DNA from 3 places in the Pseudomonas sp. WT-JTC genome. Region 1 is predicted to be linked to each of the others. Evidence: predicted binding sites of a transcription regulator. Region 1 holds the regulator's gene; each other region holds the start of a gene.

What was found. The regulator sigma-54, encoded in region 1, starts transcription at its own class of promoters, with help from an activator protein. The targets are predictions, from matches to a motif close to ANTGGCATNNANNTTGCTNT.
Region 2: the regulator sigma-54 is predicted to act here: its motif matches at 4,917-4,936, upstream of AC06G5_RS07450 (flagellar basal body rod protein FlgF).
Region 3: the regulator sigma-54 is predicted to act here: its motif matches at 1,545-1,564, upstream of glnK (P-II family nitrogen regulator).

Annotation. Positions count from the first base shown of each region.
Region 1 covers NZ_CM160042.1:899,531-907,254, forward strand. Annotated here, with positions in the region: gene tldD (metalloprotease TldD) at 1-776, shown strand, start outside; gene yjgA (ribosome biogenesis factor YjgA) at 837-1,361, opposite strand; gene pmbA (metalloprotease PmbA) at 1,470-2,816, shown strand; gene AC06G5_RS03925 (HPr family phosphocarrier protein) at 2,965-3,240, opposite strand; gene rapZ (RNase adapter RapZ) at 3,256-4,113, opposite strand; gene ptsN (PTS IIA-like nitrogen regulatory protein PtsN) at 4,116-4,580, opposite strand; gene hpf (ribosome hibernation-promoting factor, HPF/YfiA family) at 4,593-4,901, opposite strand; gene AC06G5_RS03945 (RNA polymerase factor sigma-54) at 4,976-6,469, opposite strand; gene lptB (LPS export ABC transporter ATP-binding protein) at 6,654-7,379, opposite strand; gene lptA (lipopolysaccharide transport periplasmic protein LptA) at 7,379-7,724, opposite strand, start outside.
Region 2 covers NZ_CM160042.1:1,657,622-1,665,345, reverse strand. Annotated here, with positions in the region: gene flgK (flagellar hook-associated protein FlgK) at 1-93, opposite strand, end outside; gene flgJ (flagellar assembly peptidoglycan hydrolase FlgJ) at 117-1,403, opposite strand; gene AC06G5_RS07465 (flagellar basal body P-ring protein FlgI) at 1,415-2,524, opposite strand; gene flgH (flagellar basal body L-ring protein FlgH) at 2,543-3,238, opposite strand; gene flgG (flagellar basal-body rod protein FlgG) at 3,291-4,076, opposite strand; gene AC06G5_RS07450 (flagellar basal body rod protein FlgF) at 4,122-4,862, opposite strand; gene AC06G5_RS07445 (sigma-54-dependent transcriptional regulator) at 5,203-6,762, opposite strand; gene phhA (phenylalanine 4-monooxygenase) at 7,157-7,724, shown strand, end outside.
Region 3 covers NZ_CM160042.1:6,444,469-6,452,192, reverse strand. Annotated here, with positions in the region: gene AC06G5_RS29425 (HigA family addiction module antitoxin) at 1-95, shown strand, start outside; gene AC06G5_RS29420 (BRO-N domain-containing protein) at 151-672, opposite strand; gene AC06G5_RS29415 (accessory factor UbiK family protein) at 1,091-1,351, opposite strand; gene glnK (P-II family nitrogen regulator) at 1,771-2,109, shown strand; gene AC06G5_RS29405 (ammonium transporter) at 2,145-3,482, shown strand; gene AC06G5_RS29400 (secondary thiamine-phosphate synthase enzyme YjbQ) at 3,697-4,122, shown strand; gene sutA (transcriptional regulator SutA) at 4,224-4,547, shown strand; gene AC06G5_RS29390 (HAD family hydrolase) at 4,747-5,451, opposite strand; gene xerC (tyrosine recombinase XerC) at 5,448-6,347, opposite strand; gene AC06G5_RS29380 (DUF484 family protein) at 6,350-7,075, opposite strand; gene dapF (diaminopimelate epimerase) at 7,089-7,724, opposite strand, start outside.

The DNA.
Region 1 (7,724 bases):
GCTATGCCCGTGAAGCGTTGCGCCAGGCGCTGGTCAACCTTGAAGCCATTCCGGCACCGGCCGGAACCTTGCCGGTGGTGCTCGGTTCCGGCTGGTCGGGTGTGCTGCTGCATGAAGCCGTCGGTCATGGCCTGGAGGGCGACTTCAACCGCAAGGGCAGCTCGGCTTATAGCGGGCGCATGGGCGAGATGGTTGCGTCGAAGCTGTGCACCATTGTCGATGACGGCACCCTGGCCGGTCGTCGCGGCTCGTTGAGCGTCGATGACGAGGGCACGCCGACCGAATGCACCACGCTGATCGAAAACGGCGTACTCAAGGGCTACATGCAGGACAAGCTCAATGCCCGCCTGATGGGTGTGGCTCGCACCGGTAACGGCCGTCGCGAATCCTACGCGCACCTGCCGATGCCGCGCATGACCAATACCTACATGCTCGCCGGTGAAAGCGACCCGGAGGAAATCATCGCCTCGGTGAAACGCGGCATCTACTGCGCCAACCTGGGTGGCGGTCAGGTGGACATCACCAGCGGCAAGTTCGTGTTTTCCACCAGCGAGGCGTACCTGATCGAGGACGGCAAGATCACTGCACCGGTCAAAGGTGCGACGTTGATCGGCAACGGGCCGGAAGCCATGAGCAAGGTGTCGATGGTCGGTAATGATCTGGCGCTGGACAGCGGCGTGGGCACGTGCGGCAAGGATGGGCAGTCGGTGCCGGTGGGTGTCGGCCAGCCAACGCTGAAGATTGATGCGATCACCGTGGGTGGCACGGGCGCGTAAGCGGTTTTTGAAACAGTGAAGCTTCGGGTGAGTTGCAGGGCAACTCACCCGATCAGGGATTCAACGCAGACCGCGTTGAGTCTCGTCCAGCTCACGGATGTACTTGAAGATTTTACGGCTGGAAGCAGGAGGCTTGTTTTGCGCAACCTCATGCTGGGCCTGACGGATCATGGAACGCAGTTGCTGGCGATCGGCGTCAGGGTAGTCGACGACGAACTTTTCCAGAACGGCATCGTCACCGGCAATCAGGCGATCTCGCCAGCGCTCCAGGTTATGGAAACGCTCGTTGTACTGGCGAGTGGAGGCATCGAGTTGATCGAGCAAGACCAGAATGGCGTCAGTGTCCTGATCGCGCATCAGCTTGCCGATGAACTGAAGGTGCCGTTTACGCGCGATGTTCGCGGTGTGCTTGGGTGCATCGGCCAAGGCCCGGCGCAAGGCGTCGGTCAAGGGCAGCTTTGCAACCAAGTCAGGCTTGAGTGTTGTAAGGCGCTCGCCAAGGTCAACCAGAGCATGCAGCTCGCGTTTGACCTGGGATTTGCTTTTTTCTCCCGTATCGAGGGAGTCGTCGTAAGAATCAACCATGGTGGCAGTCCGCTAAGAAACGCCGCCATGATAACCAGTCGGGGGCCGCTTGTCCGGCCCGGTCGCTCGATGACCGTTACCGAAAGCAGAATTTGAGTGGAGAACAGCATGAGTGCAGTTGAAAGCGTCGGCCCACAAGCGTTGCCGGCACTGCAGGAACAAGTCGAGCAGATCATCGCTGAAGCCAGGCGCCAGGGGGCCAGTGCCTGTGAAGTGGCGGTGTCGCTTGAGCAGGGTTTGTCGACTACGGTGCGCCAGCGTGAAGTCGAAACGGTCGAATTCAACCGCGATCAGGGATTTGGCATCACCTTGTATGTCGGCCAGCGCAAAGGCTCGGCCAGCACTTCGGCCAGCGGTCCGGAAGCGATTCGCGAAACGGTTGCCGCTGCACTGGCCATCGCCAAACACACTTCGGAAGACGAAGCCTCGGGCCTTGCGGATGCCGCGCTGATGGCGCGGGATATTCAGGATTTCGACTTGTTCCACCAATGGGACATTACTCCGGAACAAGCCATCGAACAGGCCCTGGCCTGCGAAGCCGCGGCGTTTGCCGCCGACAGCCGGATCAAGAACGCCGACGGCACCACCCTCAGCACCCATCAGGGCTGCCGCGTCTACGGCAACAGCCATGGGTTTATCGGCGGTTACGCGTCCACTCGCCACAGCCTGAGCTGCGTGATGATCGCTGAAGCCGACGGCCAGATGCAGCGTGATTACTGGTACGACGTGAACCGACAGGGCAATTTGCTCGCCGACCCGGTCAGCATCGGCCAGCGCGCTGCGCAACGGGCGGCGAGCCGTCTGGGCGCGCGTCCGGTGCCGACTTGCGAGGTGCCGGTGCTGTTTTCCGCAGAATTGGCCGGGGGGCTGTTCGGCAGTTTCCTGTCGGCGATTTCCGGCGGCAGCCTGTATCGCAAGTCTTCGTTCCTCGAGGGCACTCTCGGTCAGAAGCTGTTTCCGGAGTGGCTGACCATCGACGAGCGTCCGCACCTGATGCGGGCATTGGGTAGTGCTGCGTTCGATGGCGATGGCCTGGCAACCTACGCCAAGCCGTTCGTCGAAAAAGGCGAATTGGTGTCCTACATCCTCGGCACCTACTCCGGCCGCAAGCTCGGCATGCCGAGTACGGCCAACGCTGGCGGCGTGCACAACCTGTTCGTCACCCACGGCGATGAAGACCAGGCGGCCTTGCTGCGGCGTATGGGGCGCGGGCTGTTGGTCACTGAGTTGATGGGCCAGGGGCTGAACATGGTCACCGGTGATTATTCCCGGGGCGCGGCGGGTTACTGGGTCGAGAACGGCGAAATCCAGTTCGCGGTCCAGGAAGTGACCATCGCCGGCAACATGCGCGACATGTTCAAACAGATCGTCGCGATCGGTAATGATCTCGAACTTCGCAGCAACATCCGCACCGGTTCGGTGCTGATCGAGCGGATGACGGTGGCGGGCAGCTAACCCTTCCTGTGACACAAAAAGGCGCGCCACCCAATGGGTGGCGCGCCTTTTTTATGGTTCTTCGCGGAGTTTCGGGAAACACAGAAACAAAAACGCCGTTTTGCTTGATGATGGTGATGGATACGGCGCTCGCCACAAAGCCGCGCGTTTACTCGCCTTCGTCGAAGTAATTGTTGATCAAGGCCACCAGCGCATCCATCGCTTCCCGTTCCTGCTCGCCTTCCGTGCTCAGATGGATTTTGGTGCCCTTGCCGGCGGCGAGCATCATCATGGCCATGATGCTTTTTCCATCGACGGTGGATTCTGGCGTGCGTCCCACGCGGATCGTGCAACCCGTGAATTGGCCGGCGACACCAACGAATTTTGCAGAAGCGCGGGCATGCAGGCCCAGCTTGTTGATGATTTCGATTTCCAGAGCAGGCATCGCGATGTGAGTCCTTTAGCTGAGGTCGCGGTGGCGAACCTGGACGTTCTTCAGGGATTTTTGCAGCGTCTGCCCCAGACGCTCGGTCAGGTAGACGGAGCGGTGATGTCCGCCCGTGCAGCCAATGGCAATGGTGACGTAGGCGCGGTTGCTGGCGGCAAAACGAGGCAGCCACTTTAGCAGGTATGTGGAAATGTCCTGGAACATCTCTTCGACATCCGGCTGTGCCGCCAGATATTCGGCAACCGGTTGATCGAGCCCGGACTGCTCGCGCAATTCCGGTTTCCAGTAAGGGTTTGGCAGGCAACGCACATCGAACACCAGGTCGGCGTCCACCGGCATGCCGCGTTTGAACCCGAAGGATTCCACCAGGAACGCAGTGCCGGGTTCCGGTTGATTCAACAGGCGCAGTTTGATGGCATCGCGCAGTTGATACAGGTTCAGGCTGGTAGTGTTGATCTTGAGATCGGCGAGGTCGGCAATCGGCCCGAGCAGGACGCTCTCGACGCTGATGGCTTCGGCCAGCGAGCGGTTGGCGTTGGTCAGGGGGTGACGTCGGCGGGTTTCCGAGAAGCGCTTGAGCAGTGTTTCTTCGTCGGCGTCCAGGTACAGGACATCGCACTGGATGTGGCGGCTGCGGACTTCTTCGAGCAGGTCGGGGAAGCGTGACAGGTGGCTGGGCAGGTTGCGGGCGTCAATGGAAACGGCGACCAGCGGCTGCACCAGTTCAGTATGAATCAGCGCTCGTTCGGCCAGTTCCGGCAGCAGGCCGGCAGGCAAATTGTCGATGCAGTAGTACCCGTTGTCCTCAAGGACGTCGAGGGCGGTGCTTTTACCTGAGCCGGAGCGGCCACTGACGATGATCAAGCGCATGATTACTGACCGTTTTGCTCGTCCAGGACAACCTGATACAGGGCTTCATTGCTCGGAGCGCTGCGCAGTTTGTCGCGCACGTCCTTGCGATCGAGCATGCTGGCGATCTGCCGAAGCAGTTCAAGGTGCGCATCGGTGGCGGCTTCCGGGACCAGCAATACGAACAGCAGGTCAACCGGCGCACCATCGATGGCGTCGAAATCGATAGGGGCGTCAAGGTGCATCAATGCACTGATGGGCGATACACAGCCCTTGAGACGGCAATGTGGAATGGCGATGCCGTTGCCAAAACCGGTGGAGCCGAGTTTTTCACGGGCAATCAGCGCCTCGAAGACATCTTGCATCTCCAGACCCGGCACTTCGCGGGCGATCAGATTGGCAATTTGTTCGAGGGCTTTCTTTTTACTGCCACCCGGCACGTTCACCAGGGAACGGCCGGGGGTCAGGATACTTTCAAGTCGGATCATGGGTTGGGAGTGTTAGCGACCGGTTGCGCCCTGAAGGAGGCTCTGGGTCTTTTCCTTATGCTTTTTGAGTTGTTTATCCAGCTTGTCGGTGAGTGCATCGATCGCGGCGTACATATCGGTATGTTCCGCGTTCGCGACCACTTCATTCCCGGGAATATGCAATGTGGCTTCGATTTTCTGCTTCAACTTTTCGACGGTCATCGTGACCTGCACGTTAGTGATCTTGTCGAAGTGTCGCTCCAGTCGTTCGAGTTTTTCGCCGATGTAGGAGCGGAGAGGTTCGGTCACTTCCAGTTGGTGTCCACTGATGTTGACTTGCATACAGCTTCTCCTTCGTTGCCAGTGCATAAAGCGGTAGACCAGATGATCTACCACTGGAACGCTGTGGCGTGGCCCTACATCAACCGCTTGCGTTCGCTCGAAGGCGCGATCCCGAGGGATTCGCGATACTTGGCGACGGTGCGGCGGGCCACCTGAATGCCTTGTGCCTCCAGTAAACCAGCGATCTTGCTGTCACTCAACGGCTTTTTCTGATTTTCCGCGGCAACCAGTTTTTTGATGATCGCCCGGATCGCCGTGGACGAGCATTCGCCGCCTTCGGAGGTGCTTACGTGACTTGAGAAAAAGTATTTCAGTTCATATATGCCCCGGGGGGTATGCATGAACTTCTGGGTGGTCACCCGTGAAATCGTCGACTCATGCATGCCGACCGCTTCGGCGATGTCGTGCAGGACCAGCGGCTTCATGGCTTCGTCGCCATATTCGAGGAACCCGCGCTGATGCTCGACGATCTGGGTGGCTACTTTCATCAGGGTTTCATTGCGGCTTTGCAGGCTCTTGATGAACCAGCGGGCCTCCTGCAACTGATTGCGCATGAACGTGTTATCGGCGCTGGTGTCAGCGCGGCGCACGAAACCGGCGTACTGGGCGTTGACCCGCAGCCGTGGCACCGACTCCTGATTCAGCTCCACCAGCCAGCGCTCGTTGTCCTTGCGCACGATCACGTCGGGAACGACGTACTCGGCTTCGGTGGACTCGATCTGCGAGCCCGGACGCGGGTTGAGGCTCTGGACCAGTTCGATGACCTGGCGCAGTTCATCTTCCTTGAGCTTCATGCGGCGCATCAACTGGCTGTAGTCGCGGCTGCCGAGCAGGTCGATGTAATCGCTGACCAGGCGCTTGGCCTCGGCCAGCCAAGGGGTCTTGGCTGGCAACTGGCGCAATTGCAGCAGCAGGCATTCGCCCAGGTTGCGGGCACCGATGCCGGCGGGCTCGAATTGCTGGATGCGGTGCAGGACGGCTTCGATTTCGTCCAGTTCGATGTCCAGCTCCGGATCGAAGGCTTCGAGGATTTCCTCGAGGGTTTCGTCCAGATAGCCCTGATTGTTGATGCAATCGATCAGGGTCACGGCGATCAGGCGATCGGTGTCGGACATCGGAGCCAGGTTCAGTTGCCACAGCAAGTGGCTTTGCAGGCTTTCGCCGGCCGAGGTGCGGGTGGTGAAGTCCCACTCGTCGTCATCGTTGCTGGGCAGGCTGCTGGCGCTGGTCTGGTAAACGTCTTCCCACGCGGTGTCGACGGGGAGATCGTTGGGGATGCGCTCGTTCCAGTCGCCTTCTTCGAGGTTATCAACCGTCGGGGCGCTTTCCTGGTAGGAGGGTTCCTGGATATCGGTGTTGGGCTTTTGTTCGGCGTTGTCGGCCAAGGGATCGGAATTGTCGAAGTCGTCGCCTTCTTCCTGGCGTTCGAGCATCGGATTGGACTCCAAGGCCTCCTGGATTTCCTGTTGCAGGTCCAGGGTCGACAATTGGAGCAGGCGGATGGCCTGTTGCAGCTGCGGTGTCATCGTCAGCTGCTGGCCCATTCTCAAGACTAGCGATGGTTTCATGGCAGGGGCTTAACACCTTATTCGCCGGCGCACATGCGCCATCCACTACAGGGCGCCGGAGCGCCAAACATAAGCAAATTATATGCCCGAAACTGCAGCGTTTGCCTAGAGCGCTGTAACAATAAAAAAGTGTTGATTTTTTATCGGGACAAGCGCTCGGACGACCTGCCAGATACCTCTGCCTTTACAGGCGGAACTCATGGCCCAGATACACTTCCTTGACCAGGTTGTTGGCCAGGATGGTCTCTGCGTCACCTTCGGCGATCAGTTGGCCGTCATTGACGATATAGGCGGTTTCACAGATATCCAGGGTTTCACGAACGTTGTGGTCCGTGATCAGTACGCCAATGCCCTTGGCCTTGAGGTGGTAGATGATCTGCTTGATGTCCCCGACCGAAATCGGGTCCACGCCGGCGAAGGGTTCGTCGAGGAGGATGAATTTCGGGTTGGTGGCCAGGGCGCGGGCGATTTCCACGCGACGGCGCTCACCACCGGACAGGCTCATGCCGAGGTTGTCGCGGATGTGGCTGATGTGGAATTCCTGTAGCAGGCTTTCCAGCTCCTTGCGACGGCCGGCCTTGTCGAGTTCCTTGCGGGTCTCGAGGATGGCCATGATGTTGTCGGCCACCGACAGTTTGCGAAAGATCGATGCTTCTTGTGGCAAGTAGCCAATACCGGCCTTTGCGCGGCCGTGCATGGGCTGGTGGCTGACATCGTGGTCGTCGATCAGGACGCGGCCCTGGTCGGCTTGCACCAGGCCGACGATCATGTAGAAGCAGGTGGTCTTGCCGGCGCCGTTCGGACCAAGCAGGCCGACGATCTGGCCGCTGTCGATGGACAGGCTGACATCACGCACGACCTGGCGGCTCTTGTAGCTCTTGGCCAGATGCTGAGCTTTCAGAGTTGCCATTACTGGGTTTTCTCGTCGGTTTTCTTCTTCGGCTGGATCACCATGTCGATACGCGGACGTGCCTCGGTGACCTTGCTGCCCGTGGCGCGACCGGCGCTGGCGAGCTTCTTGACCGTGTCGTAGACGATTTTTTCGCCTTGGGTGGTGTTGTTGTCCTTGTCGACAACTTTGGCCTTGTCGATCAGTACGACGCGGTTTTGTGCGGCGTGATACTGGATCGTCACGCCCCAGCCCTGAACGGGCTTGGTGTCGCCAGCTGTTTGCAATTGCTCGAAGTACGCCAGGTTGCCCACCGAGGTCACCACGTCGATGTCGCCAGTCGGGGTGCGGGTGATGGTCACGGTG
Region 2 (7,724 bases), 760 kb from region 1:
GGCGGTGTCGACGTTGGCTATGTTGTTGCCGGTCGTCACCAACGAGTTATGGCCAGCACTCAGCCCCGACATCCCGATATTGAGCAAACTCATGATTCAGACCTTATACCTTGTGCCTATAAAGGCGTGGTGGAAACGCCCGCCGCAGCGTAGTTCTGGTAACTCGTCATCTGCTTGGCTATCTGCGAAATCTTGCTTGCGTAGTCCGGGTCGGTTGCGTAACCGGCCTTCTGCAACTCGCGTACAAACTGTTCTGGGTTATCGGCCGACTTCACGACATCTTGATAGCGATTGTTGGTCTGCAGCAAAGTCACGAGGTCATGGAAACTGTCCTTGTAGGAGTCGTAGGAACGGAACTCGGCCGTCTCCTTGACCATCTGCCCGTTTCTGAATTCGCTGGTGATCGCCCGCGCAGAATTACCCTGCCAGCTGTTGCCGGCCTTGATGCCGAACAGGTTGTGGCTGCTGCTGCCATCCTGCTGGCGCATGACCGACTTGCCCCAACCGGTTTCCAGGGCCGCCTGGGCTACCAGGTAACGTGGGTCGACACCGATCCGGGCCGCCGCTTCCCTGGCCATCGGCAACATGGTGTTGACGAAATCGTCGGCGGAGCTGAAGGCTTTCTTCGGCGGCGCCAGAGGAATCTGCGCCATGGCGCGACCGTAAATCTGCATGCCCCCAGAGGAGGATTGTTGCGCGTTCGCCAGCCAGTCGCCGTTGTACAGCGGCCCCGAGCCGGTGGCCGTTGTGCGCTCCGGCAATTGCGTTTTGTTGACCGTCGCAGCTGTGGTCGTCGCCGAAGGCACCAGCCCGGCCAACAGACGATCAGCCAGCTTCGGCGGCAATGCCAGGCGTCGCTGATTGATCAGCGCCATGTCATTGCGATGACCACCCTCACCCGCCTCCTGCGGCGCATGCACCGATCGCGAAGCCCACAATGGACGCTGACCGTTGACCCGCGACAGCGGGCCATTGATCGCCACCGTGCCTGCCGCTACTGGCGTTTGAACGGCTGCTTTCGCGGCCTCCTGTTTGGCCAGCGACGCAGCGGCGGCTTCACCCGGCGCCAGCGGTTTGTTCTTCGACATCTGGCGCATCAGCACGTCCGCCAGGCCGATACCACCACCCTCGCGAGACATGGAAACGGCCAATTGCTGGTCGTACATTTCCTGGTACTGCTTGGCCGCCGGGGTGTTGAGCGGATTGTCCTGACCCAGCGCTTCAGTGGCCGAGCGCATCGACTTGAGCATTTCCCCGAGGAACAGCGATTCGAACTCCTGCGCCACCTTGCGCAGGTTGCCGTCGCTGTTCTTGTCGCCGACCTTGAGCTGATTCAGACGATTGAGGTCCGAATAGGAGCCCGAATCGCTGCTGCTGACCAGACCGCTCTTGCGCATATCCACGATGGCCGTCCTCAGATCACGATCAGGTCGGCTTGCAGGGCGCCGGCCTGCTTCAACGCTTCAAGAATGGCCATCAAGTCACCTGGTGCCGCACCGACCTGATTCACCGCCCGCACGATCTCGTCGAGGGTGGTGCCAGGGCCGAACTTGAACATCGGCTTGGCTTCCTGCTGGGCATTGACCTTCGAACGCGGCACGACCGCCGTCGTGCCATTGGACAGAGGGCCGGGCTGGCTGACGATCGGGTCTTCGGTGATGGTCACGGTCAGGCTGCCGTGAGTCACGGCGGCCGGGGAAACCTTGACGTTCTGACCGATCACGATGGTGCCGGTACGGGAATTGATGATGACTTTCGCCACCGCCTGGCCCGGATCGATCTCAAGGTTTTCCAGGATCGACAGGTAGTCGACCCGCTGGCTCGGATCGAGCGGCGCGGTGACGCGAATCGAACCGCCGTCGATGGCCTGGGCCACGCCTGGGCCGAGCATGTCGTTGATCTTGTCGACGATGCGCTTGGCGGTGGTGAAGTCGGAACGGTTGAGGTTCAGCGTCAGGCTGTTGCCTTGGTTGAAACCACTCGGCACCGCGCGCTCCACCGACGCACCACCGGGGATGCGTCCGGCCGACGGAACGTTGACGGTAATCTTCGAGCCATCTCGTCCTTCCGCATCGAAACCACCGACCACCAGGTTGCCCTGGGCCACCGCATAGACGTTGCCGTCGATACCTTTGAGTGGCGTCAGCAGCAAGGTGCCGCCGCGCAGACTCTTGGAGTTGCCGATGGACGAAACGGTGATGTCGACCTGCTGCCCCGGCTTGGCGAACGCCGGCAGATCGGCACTGATCGACACCGCCGCGACGTTCTTCAACTGCACGTTGCCCGAGCCCGGCGGCACCTTGATGCCGAACTGCGAGAGCATGTTGTTGAAGGTCTGCAGGGTGAACGGGGTTTGCGTCGTCTGGTCGCCGGTGCCGTTAAGCCCGACCACCAGACCGTAGCCGATCAACTGGTTGGAACGCACGCCGGAAATGCTGGCGATGTCCTTCAGGCGCTCGGCTTGAGCATCGAAGGCCACGGACAGCAACAGGGCGCCCACCATAAGGTGTTTGAAGTTCAACATGCTCAACTGGAAAGCCACCTAGAAAGGGAACAGCGGGCTGAGGAAGAAACGGTCGAACCAGCCTGGCTGACTCGCATCGGCAAACGAACCGGTGCCCGAGTAGGTGATGCGCGCATCGGCGACACGGGTCGACGACACGGTGTTGTCGGTAGCGATGTCATCGGCGCGAACGAGACCTGCAATCCGTACCAGTTCGTCGCCGGTATTGAGGGTCATCCACTTCTCACCGCGCACCGCGATGATGCCGTTGGGCAACACATCGGCTACGGTTACGGTGATCGAGCCGGTCAGGGTGTTGCCCTGGGCCGCCTTGCTGTCACCCTTGGTGGCGCGGTCGCCTTCGTAGCTGGCGCTCAGGCTCAGATCGCCATCGCCGAACGGGTTGTTGGTGTTGGGCGTAGAACCGAACAGCGAGGTCAGGCCGATGCCGGTCTTGCTGTTCTTGGCCACCTGCGAGTTGGCGTTTTTACTGGCCTGGGTCCTTTCGTTCAGGGTGATGGTGATGATGTCACCGATCCGGAACGCCTTGCGGTCGCTGTAGAGGTTCTGTTCGAAACCGGCCTGATAGATCGAGCCGTTGTTCGCCGCCGCCGGCAACGGCGTGCGCGGCAACACCGGAGCGTAGTAAGGGTCATTGGGCTTGGGCGTCGCAGGAACGCAACCTGCGAGCGCGGCGATCCCACTCAGTGCCAGAACAGATACATAGCGATTCATGACCCTACCTCACGGTGTAGCAGGCAGCCTCAGGGCCGCCACATAGACTTGATTACAGATTCTGCGTTACGAACGAGAGCATCTGGTCGGCGGTGGAGATCACCTTGGAGTTCATCTCGTAGGCGCGCTGGGTGGTGATCATGTTGACCATCTCCTCAACGGTGCTGACGTTGGACGTTTCCAGGGTGTTCTGCAGTGTGGTGCCGAAACCGTTCAGGCCCGGTGTGCCGACTTGCGGCGCGCCACTGGCAGCGGTTTCCAGGAACAGGTTGTTGCCCACTGCCTGCAGGCCGGCCGGGTTGATGAAGTCGGCGGTTTGCAGGTTGCCGATCACCTGGGCAGCCGGGTTGCCGGCAATGGTGATGGACACGGTGCCGTCGCGGCCGACCGTGAAGGTCTGCGCGTCGTTCGGAATGACAATGGCCGGCTCCAGGGCAAAGCCACTGGCGTTCACGATCTGGCCGTTGGAGTCCAGGTGGAACGTACCGTCACGGGTGTAGGACGTAGTGCCGTCCGGTTGCAGGATCTGGAAGAAACCGCGACCGTCGATGGCCATGTCCAGTGGCTGCTCGGTGGTTTGCAGGCTGCCGGCGGTGAAATTTTTCTGGGTGCCGACGATGCGCACACCGGTACCCAGTTGCAGGCCCGACGGCAGTTCGCTGTCCTGGGTCGACTGGGCGCCTGGTTGACGCTTGATCTGGTAGAGCAAGTCCTGGAACTCGGCGCGGTCACGTTTGAAACCCGTGGTCGACACGTTCGCCAGGTTGTTGGAAATGGTGGTCAGGTTGGTGTCCTGGGCGGACAGACCTGTTTTGGCAACCCATAGAGCCGGAAGCATTCGATTCTCCTCGTGCGCCTGTTTTACGGCGCGACGTTCTGATAATTAGCTGATCTGCAAGACCCGAGCCATGGCCTGGTCATCGTCTTTGGCGGTGTTCATCATCTTGATGTGCAGCTCGAACTGCTTGGACAAGGCCAGTACCGAGGTCATCTCTTCCACGGCATTGACGTTGCTCGACTCGAGGAACCCGGACACCAGCTTGACGCCGGCATCAGCCTGCGCCGGCTTGCCGTCCTTGGTGTGGATCGAACCATCCAGGCCCTTGGTCATGTTCTTGAGGTCCGGGTTGACCAGCTTGATGCGGTCGACCTCAGCCATCACCCGGGGACCTTCGCCCATTGCGCGGATGCTGATGGTGCCGTCTTCACCGACTTCGATCTGCTGCTCCGGCGGCACGGCAATCGGCCCGCCATTGCCCATGACCGGCATGCCGTTGCCGGCGCGCAACACGCCCAGGGCGTCAACGTTCAGGCTGCCGGTGCGCACGTAGCTTTCAGCGCCATCGGGGTTCTGCACGGCAATCCAGCCATTGCCTTGCACGGCAACGTCGAGGTCGCGGCCGGTTTCCACCAGCGAGCCCGGGGAGAAATCGGTGGCTGGGCGTTCGGACATGGCAAACGCACGCGCCGGAAAGCTGTCACCGAACACCGGCATCGAACGGGCCTGCTCCAGGTCTTTCTGGAAGCCGTTGGTGGAGATGTTCGCGAGGTTGTTGGCATGAGCCTTTTGCGCCAGTGCATTCTGGCTGGCGCCGGTCATTGCCACATAAAGGTACTTGTCCACACTCTTTCCTCTGCCTGCCGGACGTTTGCCGTCCACTGCTGTACTGCTGAGCCATAAGCAATTTGCAGACCAACTTGTTTTTGGCGGCGCGAGGCCCGGCAAACAAAGGACTTGAAGGGATCAGAGGGGATTGGTGATTTGTATCGGAGACGAAAAACCGGCGGTGTCATGCCGGTGGGTGGCAAGAGCCGGCCTCTTGAGTGACTGAACTGTCGCCTTCGTCGGATCGCCGCCCGGAGCAAGCCCGCTCCCACAGGGAGAACGCCGTCCAAATGTGGGAGCGGGCTTGCTCCGGGCGGCGATCCGACGAAGAGGCCGGCAATTACGCCGCAGATTTCAGTCAAGACTCGGTCTTGCCCACCTCATACTCGCGCAACTTGTTGGCAATGGTGGTATGTGAAACCCCCAGGCGCTTGCCCAGTTGCCGACTGCTAGGATGCTCGGAATACAACCGCTCCAGCACGGCTTTCTCGAAACGCCCGACGATCTCGTCCAGCCCGCCTTCCAGCGAAAAATCGCCAAGCGGCTGACGCACGCCATAATCCGGCAGACGAATATGCTCGGCCTTGACCGTGCCGCCGTCGCACAGGGAAACCGCCTGGAACAGCACATTCTCCAGTTGCCGCACGTTACCCGGCCAATGGTAGTGACTGAGCCGCTCCATGGCCGCCGGGGCGAGTTTGGGTAGCGAACAGCCGATCTGCCGACTGGCCTGATCGAGGAAGTGCTCCACCAGCGGCGTCAAGCCGTCGAGGCATTCGCGCAACGGCGGGATGTGCAGCGATAACACATTCAAGCGGTGATAGAGGTCCTGGCGGAACTCGCCGCGAGCACACAATTCGGACAAGTCGACCTGGGTCGCGCAGATCACTCGCACGTCGAGGTAGACCTCTTCATCGCTGCCCACACGACGGAAGCAACCGTCCTGCAAGAAGCGCAGCAATTTCACCTGCAAGCGCGGGCTCATTTCCCCAACGCCATCGAGAAACAGCGTACCGCCCGCCGTCAGCTCCAGCAGCCCGAGCTTGCCTTCGGCCCGCGCCCCTTCAAAGGCACCAGGGCCATAACCGAACAGTTCAGTCTCGGCCATGGACTCCGGCAGACCGGCACAATTGAGCGCCATCAACGGCGACTGCCCGCGAGGACTGGCCAGATGGCAGGCTCGCGCCAGCAATTCTTTACCGGTACCGGTTTCCCCTTCGATCAAAAGCGGCGCATCCAGCGGCGCCATGCGCCGCGCTTCGCGCACTACCGCGGCCATCACTTTCGAGCTCTGAAAGATGCTGTCGAAGCCGCGCAGCTCCTGCTTGCGCACGTTATAGATGCGCTCGCCCACCCGGTCGGCGCGGTGCAGCGTCAGCACCGCACCAGCCATGGCCTCACTGTCGTCGTGCTCCGATTGCAATGGCGCGATGTCGGCCAGAAACACATCACCCTTGACCTTGACCCGCAGCCCGTTGATCCGCGACTTGTTGGCGCGCACCAGTTCCGGCAAATCGAAATCCTCGGCGTACCGCGACAGGGGAATACCCGGCACCTCGTCGACCCGCACTCCGAGCAACTGCGCCGCTGCCCGGTTGGCCGCGACGATGGAACCGCCCATGTCGATCGACAGCACCGGAAACTCCAGCGCACCGAGCAGTGCATTGAGCTCCATGTGCCGACGCTCGCTGGGCATCAGGCCTACACGCTTGACGCCAAAGACCCCGGCAATCGCTTCGAATTTCGGACGCAAGGCCTGGAACTGAATGTTGATCAGGTTCGGGCAATGCAGGTAGATGGCATTGCCATGCTCACCGCCCACCTCACCGCGGGCCACGTTGATCCCGTACTCCACCAACAGATTGAGAATGTCGCGCAGGATGCCTATGCGGTTCTGGCAGTGGACTTTGATACGCATATAAAAGGCCCGAAAATGCAGTGAGTGAGGTTGAGGTCCTGTGGGAGCGGGCTTGCTCGCGAAGGCGGTCTGTCTGATACATCAATGTTGACTATGCCGACGCTTTCGCGAGCAAGCCCGCTCCCACAGGGGTATTGCAGTGCGCGTTCGATCGCATTTTTCTTTCGAGGCACCCAGATAGTCGTCAAGATTATGTGACAGGCAAAGCGTTTTTCAAACCGGGAAATCTCAATGGCTGCGCGATCGCGACAAATTCGTAACGAAAATTTTACGTTTATCGAGGAGTTTTCCTGTGCACGACGCCCGACACCTGCTGCAACAGTGCAATTCATGGGGTATTCCTAGGTCTATAGCAGCACATAACAAGAACGAATCCCCCTAGCAGGAGAGCAGCATGAAGCAGACGCAATACGTGGCTCGCGAGCCCGATGCGCAAGGTTTTATCGACTACCCCGCCGAAGAACACGCGGTGTGGAACACGCTGATCACTCGTCAACTGAAAGTGATCGAAGGGCGTGCGTGCCAGGAATACCTGGACGGTATCGAAAAACTCGGTCTGCCCCACGACCGCATTCCTCAACTCGGCGAAATCAACAAGGTCCTCGGTGAAACTACCGGTTGGCAGGTTGCCCGGGTTCCGGCACTGATTCCCTTCCAGACCTTTTTCGAATTGCTGGCCAGCAAGCAGTTTCCAGTGGCGACCTTTATTCGCACTCGCGAAGAACTGGACTACCTGCAAGAGCCGGACATTTTCCACGAGATCTTTGGCCACTGCCCGTTGCTGACCAACCCCTGGTTCGCTGAATTCACCCACACCTACGGCAAGCTCGGCCTCAAGGCGACCAAGGAAGAGCGCGTGTACCTGGCGCGCCTGTACTGGATGACCATCGAATTCGGTCTGCTCGACACCCCGCAAGGCCAGCGCATCTACGGCGGCGGCATTCTGTCTTCGCCGAAGGAAA
Region 3 (7,724 bases), 1.1 Mb from region 1:
TGAATCTGCAATCGACTTATGATTTGCGCAAAGCTGAAATAGAACGAGGCGCAGCGATCCGGGATCAGGTTGAGCGGCTTGCGCACTGCGCCTGATTGTTTCTTCAGATTGATTGAACCCCACGCCAAGCACGTGGGTTTTTTTTGCTCTTCAGAATGTCTGGAGCATCCTTGAAGCTCTTTTCCACCAAGGCTGATTTACCGCATTTTGTGGCTGCTCGCCGCTTGGCAACAGCTGCGGCACATCCTGCAACCGTATCCACGGCTGATTATTCCAGTGCAACAAACTCAACGACATTTCCGGCCAGTTGAGCAGGCTCAGTTGTGGACGTTCGGTTGTGCTGGGGTGGTGGGCGTCTCGCAGGGCGGGGACGACTTCGTGGGTGAGCCATTCACGCAAGGCTCGGTATTCGGGGCAGTAGTGGTAGACCAGTAATGCGTAGACGCCGGATTCGCTGATCAGCAGGGTGTTTTCGATGTTGCCGTGGATGAGGGTTTTGGCGATTTGGTATTGGTCGGGATCGAGTTTTCGGAGTTGGCGGTCGTTGAGGTAGATGCGTAGTAGGCGGCCCAAGTCCCGGGCGCAGAACCAGGGTTGGTTTTGCAGGAGCAGGGCGTGGAGGTGGAGTTTGTGGCGGGTGAAGACGTGGGGGATTAGATAGTTTTCGTCCATGCGCAGTTCTCGGGATCAAATGAAGAAAACTGCCTCTGATCGTCGCCAAACAAAAAGGGTGGCAGCTATACGCGGGTTGGCGAACCGGTGCATCCCGAAACCGGCAGACCCGAAGGTCTCCCGCGCACAGCCGCCATAACTCGAGATTGGGATAATTCCCTCGTTCGAATGTGGTCGCGGTGTGTCGGGATTTTCCAGGTCGCCAAACCCAGTGCTGAACATTCAGCTGGGGATGAGCTTAGAGATTGGATACTCGACGACACAATCGGACGGCGGTGTGATTTTTGTAGGACGTTGCCGGGATTTTTGCGGGGCTTGGGATCTAAAGATCGCAGCCTGCGGCAGCTCCTACAAGTGAAGCTGAAGGTCGTGCCGACCTTCATTCGCGGGCAAGCCCGCTCCCACAGGGGCCGTGGTGTTATTCGGCTGGTGGGTTCAGTTTCGCTTCCAGCTCGGCGACTTTCGCTTCGAGGCTTTCGAGGCGGGCGCGGGTGCGTGCGAGTACGACCATCTGACTGTCGAATTCTTCGCGACTCACCAGGTCCAGTTTGCTGAAGGCGCTTTGCAGCAACATCTTGAACTGGCTTTCGATTTCAGCTTTCGGCAGAGGCGTGTCACCGCTGAAGAGGCGGGAGGCGGTGCCGGTCAGGGCGTCGAGGAAGTCTTTTGGCGCGAGCATGGTCAATGTCCTGGAAACAATGACGGGCAGTGTATCACGCAGTGTCTATAGTCATTTGCGCGGGCAAGGGGTGCACGCTTTTCGCGCATTGGGACAGACGGCGTTGCACCGTTGTTGTGCGTAACGTGCCGGGTGTTGTCGCGAAGTATCCACCATCCGCCGGTAATGGCTTGAAAACAGTCAGTTTTGTGGAGATGGCAAGCTTTCTGCTTAGATGCTGGTGACCCATGCACTGATGCAGTCGCTGTGACGAATGCAGTGCGCCAAACGGAACGCGGGGAGTGTTTCGCGAGGAGCGGTTAGCTGGCGTCGGACGGGCAGGTAAGGCCGACGATGCGTTACAAAGCCAGGCACTGCGCTTAGACTTGAGACGGGTTTGTTTTCCTGGGGCAAGTCCACCAATTCGGGAGAGAGTTTTCATGAAGCTAGTCACTGCCATCATCAAGCCGTTCAAGCTGGACGACGTACGCGAGTCGCTGTCCGAGATCGGCGTGCAGGGCATTACCGTCACTGAAGTCAAAGGCTTTGGTCGGCAGAAGGGTCACACCGAGCTGTATCGCGGCGCGGAATACGTGGTCGATTTCCTGCCCAAGGTGAAGATCGACGTCGCCATCGACGACAAGGATCTGGACCGGGTAATCGAGGCCATCACCAAGGCTGCCAACACCGGCAAGATCGGTGACGGCAAGATCTTCGTGGTCAATCTGGAACAGGCGATTCGCATCCGTACCGGCGAAACCGATACCGACGCAATTTAAGCCGCCACAAACCCAACGCCCCAGGAGAAAACAATATGACTCTGCGTAAATTCGCAGGGCTAGGAGCCCTGTTGTCCATCGTAATGCCCAGCCTTGCTTTGGCGGCAGACGAAGTGGCGGCCCCGGTCCTCAACTCCGGCGACACCGCCTGGATGATGACCTCTACAGCCCTGGTGCTGTTCATGACCATTCCCGGCCTTGCGCTGTTCTACGGCGGCATGGTTCGGTCGAAAAACATTCTTTCCGTGATGATGCAGTGCTTCGCCATTACCGGTCTGATCAGTGTCCTGTGGGTCATTTATGGCTACAGCATTGCGTTCGACACGACGGGCATGGAGCAGGGCGTCGTCAACTTCAACTCGTTCATCGGCGGCATGGGCAAGGCATTCCTCGCCGGCATCACGCCAGCCAGCCTGACCGGGCCTGCGGCGCTGTTTCCTGAGGCGGTGTTCGTCACCTTCCAGATGACTTTCGCCATCATCACCCCGGCGTTGATCGTCGGCGCCTTCGCCGAGCGGATGAAGTTCTCCGCAATGCTGGTGTTCATGGGCGTGTGGTTCACCCTGGTTTACGCGCCGATTGCGCACATGGTCTGGTCCGGTAACGGCGGCCTGTTGTGGGACTGGGGCGTTCTGGACTTCGCCGGCGGCACCGTGGTGCACATCAACGCCGGTGTGGCCGGTCTGGTTGCCTGCCTGGTGCTGGGCAAGCGCAAAGGCTTCCCGACTACGCCGATGGCGCCGCACAACCTCGGTTACACCTTGATGGGCGCGGCCATGCTGTGGGTCGGCTGGTTCGGTTTCAACGCCGGCTCCGCCGCTGCGGCCAACGGCACCGCCGGTATGGCCATGCTGGTGACGCAAATCGCTACCGCCGCTGCGGCACTGGGCTGGATGTTTGCCGAGTGGATCACCCACGGCAAACCTAGCGCACTGGGTATCGCTTCGGGCGTGGTTGCCGGTCTGGTGGCAATCACCCCGGCTGCCGGCACCGTTGGCCCGATGGGCGCGCTGGTAATCGGTCTGGCGGCAGGCGTGGTGTGCTTCTTCTGCGCCACCACCCTGAAGCGCAAGCTCGGCTATGACGACTCCCTGGACGCCTTCGGCGTGCACGGTATCGGCGGTATCCTCGGCGCAATCCTGACCGGTGTGTTCGCCGCACCGTCCCTGGGTGGCTTCGGCACCGTGACCGATATCGCCGCTCAAGTGTGGATTCAGTGCAAAGGCGTGGGCTTCACGGTGATCTACACCGCGATCGCCACATTCATCATCCTCAAGGTGCTGGATGCGGTCATGGGCCTGCGCATCAACGAAGAAGAAGAAGCGGTCGGCATCGATCTGGCGCTTCACAACGAACGCGGCTACAACTTGTAAGTACGCGTGTAAAAAACTTGCCCGGCTTGCCGGGCATTTTTTTGTCTGAAATTTGTCATTGAAGAGCGCGCTGAAAGGTTTTTTCCTACAGGTTTTGCGATGTTTGCGTCGGGTGTTTTTGTGCAGCCGAAGTCTTACAGGAATGAAGGAATATTAGGGCCTTTGTTTTTTCCCAGAGCGCGCTAGAATGCGCCCCGAACGTGCGGAGAACTGTATGTGGCAACAGACTCTGATTACCTTGCGGGCGAGGCCCCGGGGCTTTCATCTGGTAACGGACGAGTTACTCGCCGGCCTGCCTGAACTCAAGGCGTGTCGGGTCGGTCTGTTGCATTTGTGGCTGCAGCATACCTCGGCGTCGTTGACCATCAACGAGAACGCCGATCCGGCGGTACGTCGCGACTTCGAACGGTTTTTCAATCGTCTGATCCCACAAGGAACAGACGGCTATGAGCACAACGACGAAGGCCTGGACGACCTCCCGGCGCACTTCAAGGCCAGTGTACTTGGCTGTCAGCTCAGTTTGCCGATTTCGGCAGGCCGGCTGGCGTTGGGGACCTGGCAAGGCGTTTACCTGGGCGAGCACCGTGATCATGGCGGTGCCCGTAAAGTCCTCGCCACCGTGCACGGTGAAGAGGCATAACCGCTGGTCAGCGGCGGCTATTGATTTTTTTCCGGCAGCCTTCGACAGAGGGCAAAGCTGGGCTATAACTAATCTGCTTTTCGCAAGTCATGAGGTAGAACATGAGCGACGATGATCTGGAAAACGACGACCTCGAAGTAGGCGACGACGACGAAACCGAAGAAGGTCTGGAAGCAGCGGCGGAAGACGTCGCTGAAGACGACGGTGGTGATGCGCCGGTTCCGACCGCCAAAGGCAAGGCCAAGGCAGCGGTATCGGTCGATGAGCTGCCGAGTGTCGAAGCCAAGAACAAGGAACGCGACGCCCTGGCCAAGGCCATGGAAGAGTTCCTGGCCCGTGGTGGCAAGGTGCAGGAAGTGGAGGCCAATGTGGTCGCAGATCCTCCCAAGAAGCCTGACAACAAGTATGGCAGCCGGCCTATCTGAGCCTGCTACCCGCTTGCTGAAAAAGCCCGCCGTCGCTGCGGGCTTTTTCATGCCTGAAACAAAACTCTTGAGTTCGACACAACCCCATGTGGGAGCGGGCTTGCTCGCGAAGGGGTCGTATCAGTCAGCATGGATGTCGATTGGCGCACCGCTTTCGCGAGCAAGCCCGCTCCCACAGGGTATGTGCAGGATCTCAGGATCAGCGTTGGGTGTTCCACCGCGCCAACAACGCTGGCAACTCGGTCAGGCTGCGAATCTCGGCATCCGGCAGGCGTTCGGCTTCCCAGGTCTTGCCCGAGGGGTTGAACCAGATCGCACGCAATCCCGCTTGCTGCGCCCCGGCAATGTCATCACCTGGATGATCGCCGATGTGCACCGCGGTTTCAGCGGTTGCACCACCGCGTTGCAAGGCCTCATGAAACAGTCGCGCATCGGGTTTGGCGATGCCGATGTCTTCGGCGCACAACGCAAACTTGAAGTAGTCCGCCAGCCCCAGCCGACGCACATCGGCATTGCCGTTGGTGACTACGCCGAGGGCGTAATGGTTGGCGAGGATTTCCAGGGTCGGTTCAACCTCCGGAAACACATCGATCTGATGGCGAGCGTGCAGAAACACCTCAAAACTCTTGTCCGCCAGGTCCGACGCCTCGTCATGCCCGTAACCGGACTCTTCCAGCGCATGGAACAGCACCCGCCGACGCAGCGCGCTGATGCGGTGCTTGAGGCTTGGCTCGTTGCTCAATACTCGCTCGCGAATAGCCCAAAGATGCTCCACCGGCACTGCCCCCAGGTTGGGTGCGTGCTCGGTCAGCCATTCACGCAAAACGGCTTCGGCGCTGACGATGACCGGGGCGGTGTCCCACAGGGTGTCGTCGAGGTCGAAGGTGATCAACTGAATACTCATGAATCGTCGCCTTTCATGCGTTTGGCCCGTGGGTGGGCGCTGTCGTATACCGCTGCCAGATGCTGGAAGTCCAGGTGGGTGTAGATCTGCGTGGTCTTGATGTCCGAGTGGCCGAGCAGCTCCTGCACCGCGCGCAGGTCCTGGGAGGACTCCAGCAAGTGGCTGGCGAAGGAGTGCCGCAGCATGTGCGGGTGCAGGTTTTGCCCCAGTTCGCGCTCGCCGGCCGCCTTGACCCGCACCTGGATCGCCCGTGGACCGAGGCGCCGGCCTTGCTGGCTGACAAACACCGCATCGTCCGCCGGGTTGGCCATGGCTCGCAGGGGCAGCCACTGTTCCAGTGCCTCGCGGGCCTTTTTGCCTACCGGCAGCAGGCGGGTCTTGCTGCCTTTGCCGAGCACCTGGACCATGCCGTCTGCCAGGTCGAGTTGATCGAGATTGAGCCCCGTCAGCTCCGAAAGCCGCAGCCCGGAGGAGTAGAACAACTCCAGGATCGCTTGGTCCCGACGCGCCAGAAAGTCATCTTCAACCCCGCCTTCAAGCAGTTGCAGGGCGCGGTCGGTGTCGAGGGTTTTCGGCAGGCGGCGTTCGCCTTTGGGCGGTGCCAGGCCATTGGCCGGATCGTGGTCGCACAGGCCTTCGCGGTTCAGGTAGTGATAAAGCCCGCGAACGGCCGACAGCAATCGCGCCAGGCTGCGCGATGATTGACCCTGGGCGTGCAGGCGGGCAATCAGGCTGCGCAGGCGCTGGATGTCCAGCGCTGCCCAGCTGCCGATGTTCTGTTTGATGCACCAGCCCAGCACTTTATCGAGGTCGCGGCGATAGGCCGACAGCGTGTGCGGCGACACCTGCCGCTCACTGCGCAGGTGTTCGCAGTAAGCGTCCAGTTGCCGTTCCATGTTCAGCGTACCGAGCGCAGGGAGTTGTTGACCCGTGGCAGCACGCGACCCATGACTTCAGCGATGTAGCTCAGGAACAGGGTGCCCACCGAACTTTTGTAGTGCTGCGGATCGCGGCTGGCGATGGCCAGGATGCCGTGGATGCCCTGGTGGCTGATGGCAACGACCGCGGTGGAGCCGATCTGCTTGCGTTGTTCTTCGCCGAACAGGAAGTCCAGCTCATGTTCGCGCAGGCTGCCGCTGACGCTTTTTTCTTCCGAGAGCAAGCCGCCGATGGCCACTTGTGCTTCGGCGTGAGTGGCCCAGCGGCCGACTGGCATGGCGTTGTCACCAAGCAGGATGAGACTGACGAAGGGCACCTGGAATTCCTGGCGCAGGCTGTCTTCGACGCACATCACCACGTCTTCCAGGCTGGCGGCATCCATCAGCGCCAGGATCAGTCGACGGGTCTTGTCGAAGAGACGATCGTTGTCGCGGGCCACGTCCATCAGGTGCGAGAGGCGATGACGTAGTTCGATGTTGCGGTCGCGCAGGATGGTCATCTGACGCTCCACCAGCGACACGGTATCGCCGCGCCGATGGGGGATGCGCAGGGACGGGAGCAGTTCTTCGTGCTCGACGAAGAAGTCCGGATGAGCCTCCAGGTACGCGGCTACAGCCGCCGCCTCCAGGCTTTCGGACGGTGATTCGTCAGCTTGTCGTGCGGGTACCTGGGGCTTGTCGGTCATGGGTTTCGCTCACTCAAAGACGCACTTGTCCTTCATATACGCGCACTGCCGGGCCGGTCATCATCACCGGTTGGCCAGGGCCTGCCCATTCGATGGACAGGCGCCCGCCAGGCAGGTCGATCAATAGCGGCGAATCCATCCACCCCTGGCTGATCGCAGCCACTGCGGCAGCACAGGCGCCGGTTCCGCAAGCCTGGGTTTCCCCGGCACCGCGTTCCCAGACGCGCAACTGCGCGCGGCTCCGGTCGATGACCTGGAGAAAGCCGACATTGACCCGTGCCGGGAAGCGCGGGTGATGTTCGATTTTCGGGCCCAGTTCATGCACCGGTGCGTTGTTGATGTCGCTGACCCGTACCACCGCATGGGGATTGCCCATGGACACGGCAGCCAGATCGACCGGGGTGCCGTCGACGTCGACCTGATAACTCTTGGCCTGCTCCGGCGCCTGGAACGGAATATCCGCTGGCACCAGGCGCGGGGCTCCCATGTTGACGCTGATCTGGCCGTCGTTACGCACGTCCAGCTCAATGATGCCGCTTTTGGTTTCGACGCGAATCACACGTTTTGCGGTCAGGCGCTTGTCGAGCACAAAACGGGCGAAGCAGCGCGCACCGTTGCCGCATTGTTCCACTTCGGAACCGTCGGAGTT